Regions from separate parts of the Lysinibacillus sp. KU-BSD001 genome, predicted to be linked through region 1. Evidence: riboswitches for the same ligand, from Rfam matches in the RefSeq annotation. Region 1 holds a riboswitch; each other region holds the start of a gene.
The links. Region 1 has a riboswitch for cyclic di-GMP ahead of AAGS61_RS16860 (OmpL47-type beta-barrel domain-containing protein). Riboswitches for the same ligand answer to the same signal wherever they lie in the genome.

Region 1 (5,604 bases):
GATGAAGAGTTTGCATATGTAACACTTGTTGTCGTTACTGTACTCTTTAATACTTTTTGTCCATTAATAATTTGATACACTTTATAGCTTGTCGCATTTGTAGCAGCGTCCCATTTTAAAACAATGTCATTTCCGTTCGCAATTGTATACGTAACATTGCTTGGCGGTGTCATCACAACTTCTTCGATAATTACATTTACTCGGCTACCTTCTATCGACTCACCGAAACGACTACTTACAGAATGAACTTCATATACGGACTCCCCACTAGGAATATTCGTATAAGTTGCACTCGTCCCTGTTACTGTACTCTTTAATATTTTTTGACCATCGATAATTTGATATACTTTATAGCTTGTCGCATTTGCAGCAGCGTTCCATTTTAACGTAACATCATTAAGATTTGCAATTGTATATGTTACGTTTGATGGGGGAAGCATCGTTACCGATTCTACAGTTACCGTTATTTGACTTCCTTCTGCTGATTCCCCAAAGCGGCTACTTACAGAATAAACTTCATATACGGATTCCCCACCAGGGATATTCGTATAAGTTACACTCGTCCCTGTTACTGTACTCTTTAATATTTTTTGACCATCGATAATTTGATATACTTTATAGCTTGTCGCATTTGCAGCAACGTTCCATTTTAACGTAACATCATTAAGATTTGCAATTGTATATGTTACGTTTGATGGGGGAAGCATCGTTACCGATTCTACAGTTACCGTTATTTGACTTCCTTCTGCTGATTCCCCAAAGCGGCTACTTACAGAATAAACTTCATATACGGATTCCCCACCAGGGATATTCATATAAGTTACACTCGTCCCTGTTACTGTACTCTTTAATATTTTTTGACCATCAATAATTTGATATACTTTATAGCTTGTCGCATTTGCAGCAGCGTTCCATTTTAACGTAACATCATTAAGATTTGCAATTGTATGCGTTACGTTTGATGGAGGAAGCATTGTTAGTGATCCTATAGTCACCGTTATTTGACTTCCTTCTGCCGATTCTCCAAAACGGCTACTTACAGAATGAACTTCATATACGGATTCCCCACTTGGAGTGTTCGTATAGGTAACACTCAATCCTGTTACTGTACTCTTTAATATTTTTTGACCATCAACAATTTGATATACGTTATAACCTGTTGCATTTGTAGAAGCAGACCATTTTAACGTTATGTCATTGACATTTGCAATTGTATACGTCAAATTCGTTGGTGCTACCATTTCTGGATGAACACTTGTTGCGCTTACAGTATTAGAAATTGGCGACTCTCCATATTTAGAGTTAAATGACGAAACCGCGTACGTGAAGTCTCCTTCTGGAGCATTTGAAATCGTATACGTTTTACCTTTTACTGTAGTAACTAAAGTGTTCTCACCATTTAGTCCAATTTGGTACACTTTATACTCTTCCGCATACTGAGAAGTCGTCCAGCTCAAGTTAATGTCATTTACGTTTTGTAAAGTGTACGTAAGTGTTGGTGCTGCCATCGTTGGATAAACGACATTCACTGTGATAGGTTCACCAGGACCAGACTCTCCATTAGCACTTAATGTTGAAACAACATATGTGTAAGATCCTTCTGGAAGGTCATTAATCGTGTAATTGTTCGTAGTAACTGTACCATGTGATATTAATTGACCTTCTGTAATTTCATATATTTTATAGCCAGTGGCACTGACTACCGAACTCCAAGTAAGCTTCACATCATCTGCTGTGATATGTTGGTAAGCAAGGTTACTTGGCGGCAGAATGCTATTATCTGTTGCTCCCAAAACATTTTTCATTGGAAACAAGAATATTTGCAAAATTAACACAAATGCTATTAATACCGAAATTTTACTTGATACACTTTTACCCATGTTCTTTACCCTACCTTTCAGTAGTGAATTAGGAAAAACGCGCATAAAAATAAGCCTCTTAACAAGGCTCAAATAAAAGGACTCTGAATCCTTGCGGTAACCGGCTGCCATCCACATAGCGTGGTCCAGGCCCTTGGCTTTGCGTCTCACGATTTCTCGTGGTTTGCCTTTTTCACTTGGTTATTTTATATGTTACAAGGCTATCATAATACCAAATCCACATACACGAAACTACCTTTATACCTATCTATATCTATTTTTCCCTATCTCTATCTATCTTTAATTTACTCTAATATAGTTTAATGGTCATACATAAATATTGATAAATTCCTAATACAACAATTGGTTGAAGCTGCAATGAGTATTTAGATACGCTTTATGATTTAAATACGGAACTTTATAATGTAATTTAAGTTACTCTAAAAAATTATTTAATTTCATAGGGAAAAATGGAAAAATTCCCGAAGATCCTCAAACAATTCAACTCCAATTAGCAAATAAAGCACCTAATTAAAATAAAAAACTGTACCTTGTTATAATCACTTAAATTATAACGAGGTACAGTTCATATATTGTAAAAACTTCATTTACTTATGGTAAGGTTCCCCCTTAATAATCCTAAAACTCCGATAAATCTGTTCGACCAACACAAGCTTCATTAGTTGGTGGGGGAGGGTCATTTTGCCAAAGCATAGTTTTTCGTCAGCGCGTTTTAATACATCGTCATGTAGACCGAGTGAGCCACCGATGATGAAGGCGACTTTGCTTTTGCCGTATGTCATAAGTGCATCGAGATCGGCTGCCATTTGTTCGCTCGTTTTCATTTTGCCATCTAACGCAAGTGCGATGACATATGTACCGTCATTGACTTTTGCTAGAATACGCTCGCCTTCCTTTTTCTTTACCTGCTCCATCTCTGCATCTGATAATTGCTCGGGTGCCTTCTCGTCTGGCACTTCTACAAAATCGAGTTTCGCATAGCTAGAAAGACGTTTCGCATATTCATCAATTCCCATTTTTAAATACTTCTCTTTTAATTTTCCAACTGATATGATGGTAATATTCACAACTTATCCACCTTTACATTTCATTTACAAACACGTTATCCACAAAAGTTATCCACATATCCACAGACATTTTCTATATATTGTGTAAAGTTATTTACTTGATACAATATATGTTGCATGCTCTTCACAGTAAGCACATTTTGTGGATAACTTTTCCGCATCTAATATTTTTTCCATAATTGGAAAGTCTTCGGTCTCTGCTACGAACATGTCTAACGCATGATCTATATGGGTTTCACAGCTATATTTTTTCATTATTTTCTTCCTCCAATAGTTTGAAATTTCCACAAACTTATTCACAATTTTCTCGGAATTATCCACAACCATTGTAACAAACAAAAAACAAGTAGGAAAGAAAAGCCTTTCTTTCACTACTTGCTGTGAAAAGTTTTATTCAGTTATCCACAGTTATGTCGTACTTTCTTTTAATACTAAGTTTAATTCAACTACTTTTCCTGCGCGATATACTTTGACACTTAATGTATCGCCAATGTTTGTTTTTGTATATAAGTGCTGGCGAAGATCGATGCTGTTCTCAATTGGTTGACCGTCCATTTCAAAAATGACATCATATTGTTTCATCCCCGCTTGATCGGCTGCAGAGCCTTCTACCACTTCAGCGACAACTACACCTGTTGTAATCCCTTCAGGTAATTGTAATGTTTGCGCTTGATAAAATGCTGGCACATCGGTTAAATCCATTAATGAAATACCCATTGCTGGACGTTTTACCTGACCGTTCGTTTCAAGCTGCTGAATGACTGGGATAACGGTATTAATTGGAATAGCAAATCCTAAACCTTCAACCGATTCTGCTGCAATTTTCATGGAGTTAATACCGATTAAATCACCGTTAATATTCACTAAGGCACCACCTGAGTTACCCCCGTTAATGGCTGCATCTGTCTGCAGTACTTCAGATTGCCAGTCTTCTGTACCATCGCCATTTAAGTCCACTGGTACTGCGCGGTCTGTACCCGAAATAACCCCAACAGTTACCGAACCATAAAAATCTAAACCAAGCGGATTCCCGATAGCGATCACCGTTTCCCCTTGTTTTAATACATCGGAATCACCAAATTTTGCGACGGTTTTAATACCATCTGCTTTCACTTTAATGACCGCTAAATCGGTCCAAATGTCGCCTCCAACTAACGTTGCCTCTTTTTTCGAGCCATCTGCTAATGTAATTTCTAGCTTTTCTGCCTTTTCAATCACATGGTGGTTTGTCACGATAAAGGCTTCACCATTTTCGATTTTATAAATCACACCAGAACCTGTGCCTGCTTCTTGAAGTTCGCCTTCTTCTTGTTGATTTTGTTGTATACCGCCTTGGCCAAACCAAAAGCCACCTACATTATTTTGGACAATTTGATAGTTCGAAATACCGACAACCGCTTCGGATACTTTCTCAACGGCCGTTGTAATATCCGTTGTGACAACAGTAGCCGTTTGCTCTGTTCCTATTTGTTCCTTCGTTTCAGTCGTTGTTCCTGGTAATTGATTTGCCAGCGATGGCAGTAGTAACCACATGAGTAAAGCACCGATGACAATCCCTGATAAGCCGCTCATAAAATAGCCTGCTTTACTGCCATTCTTTCTTTTCATTGCCCGTTTATTTCGTTCCTCTTCTTCCCGCTTTAATCGTTCTTGTAGAGGTGTCAATTGTGTATCAGATTGTTCGTGATGATCATTCATCCTTGTTGTCCCCCTTTTTTATATTGTGTACTTATAAATTACACAAAAAACATTAAAATCACATGAAAATTTTTTAAAACTCCATTAAAAATGCCTTACGCGAAAATTGCGTAAGGCATTGGATTTATACTGTCACAAGCTTCGTCGGCTCGTCTGCATCTGTATCATGGAGATGTAAAAACTCCCCTTCAATAATACCGCATGACTGCAATGTTTGGGTTACGCTCATACGTGCCAACTCTTTCATATTGTTATCTTTACTTAAATGGGATAAATATATTTGCGTTGGCTTTTCAAACACCACTTCACTCATTGCCACTGCTGCATCCTCATTGGATACATGTCCCACATCGGACAAAATACGTCGTTTAATGCTCCACGGATAGCGCCCCATTTGTAGCATCCCTACATCATGATTGCTTTCAAATACGAAGGCATCTGCACCACGTATATGGCCTTTCATGCGATCACTCACATAGCCTGTGTCTGTCATCACGGCCAGCTTGCGGTCATTTTCATGAAAAACATAAAACATAGGATCTGCTGCATCATGTGAAACAGCAAATGATTGAATGGACAACGAGCCAAATGATTTTGTCGTTTCCATATCAAATTGGAAGCGTAAATCGGTTGGAATGTTCCCAATGAGCCCGTCCATCGCTTCCCATGTTTTAGCATTCGCAAACACTGGAATATTATACTTTCGTGCCACAACGCCAAGTCCTTTTATATGATCGCTATGTTCATGCGTCACAAGTAAGCCTGTTAGCTTTTTCATATCACGGTCAATTTTTGAAAAGAGCTCCTCCATCTTTTTACCGCTTAAGCCGACATCCACTAAAAAGGCATGCTCATCATTTTCTACATATACAGCATTACCTGTACTGCCACTAGCTAAAACACTAAATCGCATCATTGAAACTCCTTTATTCTTCTACTACCTCTTCTATATCTGGTTT
Region 2 (5,604 bases), on a different contig from region 1:
AGTTCATAATGGTTCAGCTACAAACAACAAAAAAGAGTTCTCAAATGAATGAGAACTCTCCATCTATCTGTAAAGTGGCATGTATGTATCAACAAAGTTGAGCGTTTCTTTATACAGCCTTTTTAGCCTCTTAAACTGTCTTTACTTGATCCGTTTCAGCACCTTGATTTAATGCCAAAAGTAATTTTTCTGCATCATCTTGTAAATCGACAAGACTCTGTGCCTCTTGAACTAGTTTTTGCATTGTACTTAATTCATCATCGCTAATTTCAACTAACTCTTCAAACATTTCAACGGATTCCCTGGAAATGAACGAAATGTCTCTCATAGCAGACATAATTTGCTGAGAGCTTGACGATAATTCTTCCGTACTTGCAGATGAATTCGCATTATTATCAGCAATAATTTTTATAGTTTCTACAATTTTTTCGAACATCGTGCCAATTTCTAAAATGGTTGTATTCGTTTGTGCAAACTCTTCTGTTCCTTGATTCATTGATGTGACGACTTTGTCCGTCTCTTCTTGAATATTTTTTACAATATTCGATACTTCAGCAGCTGACTGACGTGATTGTTCAGCTAATTTACGCACTTCATCAGCAACTACAGCAAACCCTTTGCCGTGCTCACCTGCACGAGCTGCTTCGATCGCTGCGTTCAATGCTAATAAATTAATTTGCTCTGAAATCCCTGTAATAACTTTTACAATCATACCAATTTCATGCGATTTTTCCCCAAGTATATTGATTGCATCAAATGTTGTATTAATCGTTTGATTAAATTGCTCCATTTTTACCATCGAATCTTTTAACTTTTCGTTACCTTCTTGCGTCAATTCTAACGTTGTATTGGATTGCTCTGAAATTTGGTTTGATCTGATAGATAGTTCTTCGATCGCTTCTGTCATATCTTCGATCGAAGTAGAGCTCTCTTCAGTAGCAACTAATTGCTTTTTCAATCCTTTCCCTACCTCATCGATTGCAGCCCTTACAATATCAGCCTTCTCAGCTGCATATTCCCCATGTTCCGTAAGGTTCTCACCTTTTTCATTCACATTTTTTGCGAATGAATAAAATTGCGCTGTTACTTGATCTACTGATAATTCCCCCATTCCGTTTATAACCTCATGCGTTATATCGGAATGACGTTTAAGCGAAAAATATTGGTAACCAAAATACAACGATGTACATAATAAAACTACAATAATCCCCAGCATAATCGCTTCCATGAAAAAAAAATCTCCTATTCTACTAATGTATTAACGATGAAATTTTAAAGTTCTTTTACAATGATGTAAATGCCATCTGCTACAGTCGATGGAATATGACTTAACCGCTCATTGTTTTCGTATTTATGAACAATATAGTTTCCTTCTACGTCTACATATTTTGTCATGCCATGATACTTCTCCATCAAACGCATGGACTTCGGATTTGTTGCTTCTCCTAACACAAGTCGTAAGCCTTCTTTTGTTGCTCTTTCTATTAATATATCGCTTAAACTTTGTACAATGTCATGACGATTATGCTCCGCAATGACACCTAATAAAAATAAATGCAGTATTTCTCCATCTTCCATATCTTTCCCATAGCGCTTTTTATAATCTTCTAGGAAACGAATATCGATATCCTCTAATACACGCATTACTACATTCATATCAGCAAACGTGCCGTCAAAAATATCCCCTTCAATAATTTCAAGGGCATTTGTATCCCCAACCAGTGCACCTACCACATTTTTCTCTTCATCTAGTGCAACAGCACAGTAGCCTTGGTGAGCATTTGTCTCGATATATTCCTTTGTAAATTGATAAAAATCTTCGTAAGGTAATTCTAGGGCGTACCCAATGATTGGTTCTTGCACCCATTTGCCAGCAACATCTACTCCAATAAATGTGCTTGCGATACACGCTGCTGCTTTTTCAATTAAATCAGACTGGTCCTTTGTAAGGATTTCATATGTATATAAAGCTTCAATCGTTTGCATGGTAAAATTCCTCTCTAAGATGTCATTATAGTTCATTCAAGACTAACGCATTGCTAATTGCGAAACATTATCCACTACTGTTCCTGGGAAGTTAACTCCCTCTAAAGCATTTCGCACTTGCACATATGCAATTTTAGAGCGTGGATTAACAATCACAATATCTTTGAAACCTAGTGATGCATAAAACATGAGTGTTTGCCCTAGCTCTGCCGAAATCTTTGAAGGAACAGGTGATTGATAAGTGCCATCCGCTACAAATGTATACGCATGTTTCGGTACTTTTGCCAATGTCTCTTGCAAATCGTTTAAATATTCCTCTACAACTTCCGCTTTCAGAAACCCTTGTATTTGAACGTGTAATTCTTTTTTTGCTTCATAAATCGCCATTTTATATTTCGGTTTATCAACGACTATCATCTCTAATCTCCTTTTTATCGTTAGCTATCCTTCCATTGATAGCGTTTGCATGTTTTTATGTGAATGCTACTCAAACAACTACACCAAGATAGCATTCCACCTGTGACTATGACTGATTGCACCTATTGCCTAACGTTTTCTAAACAAAAAAAAACTATCCCTTATAATAATTAGGATAGCCAACCAATCACTTATGATCTTGGCAACCCGACTATCATTATCCAGAAGGATGTTAGACTCGTAGCTTTGCGTCCTTATCTTTCGACAAGTTTGCCTTTTTCAATTTAAAGAAAAATCATAATAATACCACATTAATATGTTAATAGTATAAATTATTTGTAATTTTTTTTCTATACTAGTACTTTTTCTAAAGAATATTAGACTCATTCGAGTATTTTTTTGATAATAATTAGAAATAAGTAAATAATAAGGTAGCATTAGAAGATTATATAAAGAGGTAGTTTCTACTCCTTCTCTGGTGGCAAGGAGAGTAAGAAAGGAGGTAGTGTGGAATTATTTTACCACTACTTATATCCTATATTTACCATATTATGAGAAGAACAATAACAATCATTGTTATAAATAAAAAATAATCATCTACGGAGGAGTAAATTATCACCAAAGAAATTTATGAAAGGAGCTAATGCGCCAAAATAAACAGTCGAACACAATTATTGACGTTACTATATCTACGTGTGAAGAGATATTTTACAATAAGTGAAAACACCTCAAATGGATTGGTAGTCTATCGTGCTAAATCAAAGTACAAGGTAATTAGTAACTCAAATGAAAAGAAACTACAGTTTAGGCACAATCCGCTCTTTATACGTTTTTTGTCTCTTATATAGAGTTTACATTCATTCCTTATACCTTGAACACAAACTCCTGCTAATTCGCTCCTACACATACCTGTTTCGAGCAATAACAGCATAAACATATAATTCCTTACACCCACAAAAGAATGTAAATGCGGCTGCTGTAAAAGCACTTATAATTGTTCATACTTAAAGGGCTCAACTACTTTTATTCCGTCTTATAGTGTGCCGTTTACGATACAAAAATTTAAAGATGCTCTAATGGCTTTTAAACGTGTGTTAATTGTTACTGTTGATATTCCTTTTTTCTTGCAGATGCAGGATTAAACTCTTTTTCTCTAAGCATTTTGTAAAAAAACAATAATTCATTTCTGGAATACTAGATTGTTTGAGATCTTAAACTTCTGATTAGACAATCATTAACAAATAAAAAGCCGTTTGAAAATCAATCTCTTTGATCACTTTTGTTATGTTATTAATTTATAATTTCTGGGTAGATTATTTGTTTTTACGCCTTACCATAATAATCCTTCCTTGTTTATGACAGGATACGCATATGATTTTATGTAAGAATCTTATTTAAGATAAATAAAAAACGCTCCTTACAACAATGTGTAAGAAACGTTGATTTCACTGCATTCGCAAGCAGTCTCATGATACCGGTAGTCGGGGTCGAACCGACACTCCAGAAGGAACACGATTTTGAGTCGTGCGCGTCTGCCAATTCCGCCATACCGGCATAATTTTATTAGAGTAAAATTAAGATAAAAAAAAACCGGATACCCGATTTCAATAAAATTCTGGAGGCGGCTACCGGATTTGAACCGGTGATAAGGGTGTTGCAGACCCGTGCCTTACCACTTGGCTAAGCCGCCAGAGAATATTGGAGCGGAAGACGGGGTTCGAACCCGCGACCCCCACCTTGGCAAGGTGGTGTTCTACCACTGAACTACTTCCGCGAATGGCTGGGGTACTAGGATTCGAACCTAGGCATGACGGAATCAAAATCCGTTGCCTTACCGCTTGGCTATACCCCAACAATATTTTATAATTATTATTTTATAGAATGGGGCGACTGAAGGGAATCGAACCCTCGAATGTCGGAACCACAATCCGATGCGTTAACCACTTCGCCACAATCGCCACTATATCAATGAAGATAAAGGATGGGGCGGATGAAGGGAATCGAACCCTCGAATGTCGGAACCACAATCCGATGCGTTAACCACTTCGCCACAACCGCCATTGTTCTTCTTAATTATTTGAGATAAAAAATTGGCAGGGGCAGTAGGAATCGAACCCACACCAAAGGTTTTGGAGACCTCTATTCTACCGTTGAACTATGCCCCTAAATGGTGGAGGGGGACGGATTCGAACCGCCGAACCCGAAGGAGCGGATTTACAGTCCGCCGCGTTTAGCCACTTCGCTACCCCTCCAAAATGGTGCCGGCGATAGGAGTCGAACCCACGACCTACTGATTACAAGTCAGTTGCTCTACCAACTGAGCTACACCGGCAATTTGGAAATATGGTGGGTCAGGACGGAATCGAACCGCCGACACTTAGAGCTTCAATCTAATGCTCTACCAACTGAGCTACTGACCCATATAAATATAATTTAAAATAAATGGCGGTCCCGACCGGGATCGAACCGGCGATCTCCTGCGTGACAGGCAGGCATGTTAACCGCTACACCACGGGACCTTTTGGTTGCGGGGACAGGATTTGAACCTGTGACCTTCGGGTTATGAGCCCGACGAGCTACCGAACTGCTCCACCCCGCGATAATACTATTAAAATGATATGGTGGAGGATGACGGGCTCGAACCGCCGACCCCCTGCTTGTAAGGCAGGTGCTCTCCCAGCTGAGCTAATCCTCCATCTGGGTTTATTTAAATGGTGACCCGTACGGGATTCGAACCCGTGTTACCGCCGTGAAAGGGCGGTGTCTTAACCACTTGACCAACGGGCCAATAATGTAATATTTAGGCTGGCGGAGAGTAAGGGATTTGAACCCTTGAGACAGTGTTAACCGCCTACACGATTTCCAATCGTGCTCCTTCGACCTCTCGGACAACTCTCCAAGAAGAATGGCTCCGAAGGTAGGACTCGAACCTACGACCAACCGGTTAACAGCCGGTTGCTCTACCACTGAGCTACTTCGGAATATTTTTATTAGTAAGCCTAGCGATGTCCTACTCTCACAGGGGGAAGCCCCCAACTACCATCGGCGCTAAAGAGCTTAACTTCCGTGTTCGGTATGGGAACGGGTGTGACCTCTTTGCCATCATCACTAGACTTTTGAAAGACATTTTAAATTATATCATACTGTAAATTAGTATTCAAGTATTTTAATTTTTTGTTCTTTCAAAACTGGATAAACGGT
Region 3 (5,604 bases), on a different contig from region 1:
ACTCGTTGTGTAGCCAACTACTTTGCCATCTCGAAGTATTTCATAACCCATAGCAGCATCTTTATTTGCCGCATCAATATCATATGTGATGGTCATCTCATTTTTTTCTTTATTTGCTTTTAGAGCGTGTATCGTAACACTCGCATTGTTTGAGAATCCAGCCCCTTCATAGCCTCGTCCTACACTATGCATGTATTGTAATTTCACACTTGGTTTAGGTAAATGAGCTACCTTTTCCTTCATCTTAACTGTAGCGGTTACATAGCCCCAATCTTCGAAAAATGCGGTTAAGTCTGTTTCTGTCGCTAAAGATAAACCTACAACTAATCTTTGCAAGTTGCTTCCTAAGCCATTCATCACGCCATTTGGATTTGTTCGAGCAATGCGAGAAGCCTTACCATAGCTGTCTTCTCCGTAATAATATTGCACTTGCTCAAGGATGCCTAAGTAAGTCCAGAAGCCATGGTTTACTGTTTCACCTGAAAATCTTTTGTATAATGTGTTCCAATCTACGCGGTCGTTATGACTGTTTTCGAATTTCTTTCTCATGATTACTGAATAAAGATTGTTCGTGATTTCACCGTGTTCCATCGTGGAGTTATTAATGTTATGGCCCCATTCATGGAAATAAACCCAACCATCATTACCAGAAACACCAAATGGTTTTACGATTTGTTTGAAGAAGCCATCATCTCTTCTAGGGGAGTTCCCACCGTTATATCCTGTGTATCCCCAGTCAGACCATCCATAAGGTCCTTTCGTAAACACCCTTGAAGTAAACTTTGCATTAAAGCGGCGATCGTTTTCTGTATAACCGCTAATTGTTTGGAACTCTTTCCACATGCTTTCCCAGTCATTCATTGTGTCTGCTACTGTTTTGCCTGTCGGTTTTAATTCCTGTATGCCTTTTAGTGCACCAGCAGCAGTTGTAGAAATTGTATTGTTTTCAGAAACAAGCTCTGCCACATTATAGATAACGTCTTTCGGGATGCCACTGGCAAAGTCATTGTCATTTGTACTAATGTTCGCCACATATGCTTCTAACTCTTTTTCAAACGCTGCAGGGTCCGTTTTGCCGTGATAGTAAACAGGGAAGGCTGTACCACCAACTAATCGTACTTTCGGTGCATAAGCTTGCTCATTTGGTAACGCGGGGTTTTCTACATAGACAACGGCAGGTTTCATATTGTCATAGGAAGGAGCTGTTATCGTATTTAACCCTGGTTTTAATGAATATCTTCTAATCCAGCCGTTTTTATCATCCGCTATTTGTCCTAAAATTAAGTTCGGCATGACGCCATTTTCATTGGCATCCACAAAAACTTGAATCGTCTCACCCGGCACGACATATCGGCCAAATGTATCTAAAGAGAAAGAGGTTCTGGCAATTTGATGCTCTCTTGCTTCTGTACTCGAGTTCCCTCGTTGTGATGCAGTGACGATTGCCTCGTTCGAAACATTGACATTATTGAGTATATCTTTTGCGATATGTAAGTTTACTTGTAACTGCTCCTTTAATGGGTGTGTAGCAGCCTCTGCCTCTAATTGATTGATAACACTTAATGAAGCAAATTCAGGCTTTAATTCATTCATTAAGCCGTTCGTAAATAGGCTGTTTATTTTTTCTGTTAAAGGATCTTCTTTATAAAATTGAAATTCTGCTGCACTTGCCCAGTCTTGATTTGCTTTTTTAAAGACAAATTTTACGCGCTTAAACGTAGTAGGGGCAAACTGAATTTCTACAATATCGCCAGTAGAACCTGTATATTCACCTGAAGATACGAGCGTAAAATTATCACCTGTGTCTGTCGGGGAGCTATAGATGTCAAACTGTTGGGCAAAACCTTTCCCTCGTACACTTTCTTGGCGAGCCGCGTAAACAATACGATTCAATGTCATCGTTTCATTAAAATTAATGACAACTTCATTTGTGAATGTGGCGCTATTTGGCTTACCTGTTTCCCAGTGTGTATTCATATCGCCATCGATTGCTTTATCAATCGTAGAGCTATAATATTTTCCACCATTGTTTGTAATCGATTTAATATTCGTGTTGGCTATTTTAAATACGTCATTGTAGGCACTTAAAATGTCTTTTCCGTATAAATCAAATTTCTTAATGGAAGCAGTCGCCATATTAGCTTGGGCTGTTGTCGTGACGGTGCTCCCATTCGGACTTTCACTCGCTAACACATTTATTGGGCCGCCGACTAAATTGAAGACCAAGGCCGCTACGGATGCCATCTTAATAACTTTCATACATAATTCCTCCTGATGATTTAATTCCTAAGAAGCACATAAAAAAGCTACTCAAAAAAGAGTAGCTTAATTTCACATAAGGGCATCTTTAAAAAACTCCACACAAAAATGCTTCGTTTTTAATCGTGCCTTACTAAACAAAAAGTAGAATGTACTCTTCGGCAACTGGCTGACATAGTTGTATAAACCTTAGTCCCTATAGCTTTGCGTCCCTAAATTTCTTTAGGTTTGCCTATTCAATTTTTCTACTTAAAGAATAGCATAGTGAGAATTATTTCCAAAGAACAATTAGCCCTAAATTTATTACTGCTCATTAGGTTAAATGGGCGAGGAGATTAAGTGAACAAAAAGTGAACTCACTAAATGATAGGTAATAGGGTAGGTAGAGAAGGGGGACATACCAGTTCGCCTAAACGTTGACGAATTGGTGTGTCCCCATTCTATTAATTATAACCAATATTCTTATCGAATAAATGCGCCTTCTTTTACTACGACTTTGCCTGCTTTAATAACTGTATTTGTATGGTTCATGCCGTAGAAATATTGCAATTGTTTATAGTTTGGTACATTGAGTAATAAGATATCAGCTTTTTTACCAACTTCTAAAGAGCCAATTTTCTCACCACGATTAATCGCATAGGCGGCGTTAATCGTTGTAGCAACAAGTACTTCTTCCATTGTCATCCCCATATTCATACAAGCTAAATTTTGGATGAATGGTAAAGAAATTGTCGGTGATGAGCCTGGATTGAAATCGCTAGAAATTGCAACAGGTACACCGCGATCAATCATGAGTCGTCCACGTGCAAAAGGGGCACGTAAGAAAAATGCTGTTCCCGGTAATAGTACGGCAATTGTGCCGGCTTTTGCCATTGCTTCAATACCTTCATCAGATGCTACTAATAAGTGTTCTGCAGAAATGGCACCAAGCTCCGCGGCAAGTTCAGCTCCTTCATACGGTTCGATTTCGTCCGCGTGAATTTTTGGTGTTAGACCGTAGTCCTTCCCAGCTAATAAAATTTTTCGAGATTGTTCGGGTGTGAAGACGCCTTTTTCACAGAAAACATCATTAAATTCTGCTAAACCTAGCTCCGCTACTTTCGGTAGCATTTCGTTAATGACTGCATCCACAAAATCATCTTCGCGTCCTTTATATTCACTTGGTACAGCATGGGCACCCATGAATGTAGAAACAAGGTCGATTTCATGTGTTTCTTGTAATTTTTTTACTACTTCCAGCTGCTTTTTTTCTGTTTCCCAATCTAGACCGTAGCCTGATTTTGCTTCAACTGTTGTGACACCGTATGTTAAAAACTGATTTAAAATTTTATAAGATTTTTCATATAATTCATCAAAAGAAGCTTCACGTGTTTTGGTTGTTGTATAGTGAATACCACCGCCCGCATTCATAATTTCCATGTAGGTAGCACCGCGTAAACGCATATTTAATTCGTGTTCACGTGTACCTCCATGGACAAGGTGCGTATGGCAATCGACAAGTCCTGGCATGACGACTTTGCCCGTTGCGTCCACAACGTCTGCCTGTGCCACTTGCTCGGCAAATTGTTTTTTGATTTCAGCGAGAGGACCAATCGCAATAATGCGATCGCCCTCTACTAAAATACTGCCATTTTCAATAATAGATAACTCACTCATGGCTTTGCCTGTACGTGGTCCATTTACGGTACTTTGCATCGTAATAATTTCATTTGCATTTTTGATTAATAATGGCATATCAGCATCATCCTTTTAACATTGGCATATTAACGCCCTTCTCTTTTGCCGTACGAATAGCAATCTCATAACCAGCATCCGCATGACGTACAACACCCATACCTGGGTCAGCTACTAATACGCGGTTAATTTTGTCTGCTGCTAGTTGAGAGCCATCTGCTACTAAAACTTGCCCTGCATGTTGTGAGTAACCCATACCTACGCCACCGCCGTGGTGAATACTTACCCAGCTAGCACCACCAGCTGTATTCACAAGTGCGTTCAGTAATGGCCAGTCAGATACAGCGTCTGTACCGTCACGCATACCTTCTGTTTCACGGTTTGGAGAAGCAACCGAACCAGAGTCTAAGTGATCACGACCAAATACGATCGGTGCTTTTAATTCACCATTCGCTACCATTTCGTTTACACGAAGCGCAAAGCGGTGACGGTCACCATAGCCTAGCCAGCAAATACGAGATGGTAGCCCTTGCCATTTAACCATTTTTTGTGCCATATCAATCCAGTTAACTAATCCTTCATCATCCGCAAACATTTCTTTTGCAAGTGCATCTGTTTTATAAATATCTTCTGGATCACCTGATAAAGCTGCCCAGCGGAATGGTCCTTTCCCTTCACAGAATAGCGGACGGATGTAAGCTGGTACGAAGCCAGGGAAATCAAAGGCATTTTCTACACCCATTTCTTGTGCGTACGCGCGGATGTTATTACCGTAGTCGAATGTTTCCGCACCTGCTGCTTGGAATTCTAGCATTGTACGAACATGCTCTGCCATTGTTTCTTTTGCTTTTTGTTCGTATGTTTTTGGATGGTTTTTGCGCAGTTCTAGCGCTTCCTCGTAGCTCATACCATTTGGCACATAGCCGTTGATTGGATCATGTGCGGATGTTTGGTCTGTTACAAAATCAGGAATGATGCCACGATTTAATAATTCACGGTTGACATCTGCACAGTTGCCAACTAAGCCAATAGATGCAGGTTCTTTTGCCGCTGTTAATTTGTTAACTAACTCGATTGCTTCATCTACTGTTTCAACGATATAGTCACAGTATCCTTCTTTAATTTTACGCTCAATGCGAGCACGTTCTACTTCGACTACCAGAATAACTGCACCAGCCATTTTCCCTGCTAATGGTTGAGCACCACTCATACCGCCCATACCACCAGTTAAAATAAACTTACCGCGAAGGTCTGGTGTACCGAATTTTTTCTTTCCAGCTTCTACAAAGCTTAAGTATGTTCCTTGTAAAATGCCTTGAGCACCGATGTAAATCCAGCTACCAGCTGTCATTTGTCCATACATCATTAAATTGCGTTCTTCCAGTTTATAGAAATGTTCCCAGTTCGCCCATCCTGGCACTAAGTTCGAGTTTGCAATTAACACTCGTGGTGCGTTTTCATGTGTTTTGAATACAGCAACTGGTTTCCCAGATTGCACAAGCATTGTTTCATCATTTTCTAGCTCTTTTAATGTTTCAATTATTTTATGGAAGCTTTCCCAGTCACGTGCTGCTTTCCCGATTCCTCCATATACAACTAACTCATCAGGATTTTCTGCTACTTCTGGGTCAAGGTTGTTCATTAACATACGCATTGCTGCTTCTTGTGTCC

Region 2: it holds a riboswitch for cyclic di-GMP, as region 1 does, so the genes downstream of both, AAGS61_RS11415 (hypothetical protein) here and AAGS61_RS16860 (OmpL47-type beta-barrel domain-containing protein) in region 1, are expected to answer to the same signal.
Region 3: it holds a riboswitch for cyclic di-GMP, as region 1 does, so the genes downstream of both, AAGS61_RS14730 (NPCBM/NEW2 domain-containing protein) here and AAGS61_RS16860 (OmpL47-type beta-barrel domain-containing protein) in region 1, are expected to answer to the same signal.

Annotation. Positions count from the first base shown of each region.
Region 1 is NZ_JBDQZI010000013.1:107,183-112,786, forward strand. It holds gene AAGS61_RS16860 (OmpL47-type beta-barrel domain-containing protein) at 1-1,880, opposite strand, end outside; cyclic di-GMP riboswitch class I at 1,973-2,058, opposite strand; gene rlmH (23S rRNA (pseudouridine(1915)-N(3))-methyltransferase RlmH) at 2,468-2,947, opposite strand; gene AAGS61_RS16870 (CxxH/CxxC protein) at 3,038-3,202, opposite strand; gene AAGS61_RS16875 (S1C family serine protease) at 3,356-4,645, opposite strand; gene AAGS61_RS16880 (MBL fold metallo-hydrolase) at 4,770-5,558, opposite strand; gene AAGS61_RS16885 (two-component system regulatory protein YycI) at 5,572-5,604, opposite strand, start outside.
Region 2 is NZ_JBDQZI010000006.1:204,815-210,418, forward strand. It holds gene AAGS61_RS11405 (methyl-accepting chemotaxis protein) at 131-1,228, opposite strand; gene AAGS61_RS11410 (hypothetical protein) at 1,273-1,986, opposite strand; gene AAGS61_RS11415 (hypothetical protein) at 2,029-2,403, opposite strand; cyclic di-GMP riboswitch class I at 2,602-2,688, opposite strand; tRNA gene AAGS61_RS11420 (tRNA-Leu) at 3,876-3,957, opposite strand; tRNA gene AAGS61_RS11425 (tRNA-Cys) at 4,020-4,093, opposite strand; tRNA gene AAGS61_RS11430 (tRNA-Gly) at 4,103-4,177, opposite strand; tRNA gene AAGS61_RS11435 (tRNA-Gln) at 4,181-4,255, opposite strand; tRNA gene AAGS61_RS11440 (tRNA-His) at 4,286-4,361, opposite strand; tRNA gene AAGS61_RS11445 (tRNA-His) at 4,386-4,461, opposite strand; tRNA gene AAGS61_RS11450 (tRNA-Trp) at 4,495-4,568, opposite strand; tRNA gene AAGS61_RS11455 (tRNA-Tyr) at 4,572-4,655, opposite strand; tRNA gene AAGS61_RS11460 (tRNA-Thr) at 4,660-4,735, opposite strand; tRNA gene AAGS61_RS11465 (tRNA-Phe) at 4,748-4,823, opposite strand; tRNA gene AAGS61_RS11470 (tRNA-Asp) at 4,847-4,922, opposite strand; tRNA gene AAGS61_RS11475 (tRNA-Met) at 4,926-5,002, opposite strand; tRNA gene AAGS61_RS11480 (tRNA-Val) at 5,023-5,098, opposite strand; tRNA gene AAGS61_RS11485 (tRNA-Glu) at 5,116-5,190, opposite strand; tRNA gene AAGS61_RS11490 (tRNA-Ser) at 5,210-5,301, opposite strand; tRNA gene AAGS61_RS11495 (tRNA-Asn) at 5,310-5,384, opposite strand; rRNA gene rrf (5S ribosomal RNA) at 5,401-5,516, opposite strand.
Region 3 is NZ_JBDQZI010000010.1:122,101-127,704, reverse strand. It holds gene AAGS61_RS14730 (NPCBM/NEW2 domain-containing protein) at 1-2,259, opposite strand, end outside; cyclic di-GMP riboswitch class I at 2,417-2,502, opposite strand; gene hutI (imidazolonepropionase) at 2,722-3,993, opposite strand; gene hutU (urocanate hydratase) at 4,001-5,604, opposite strand, start outside.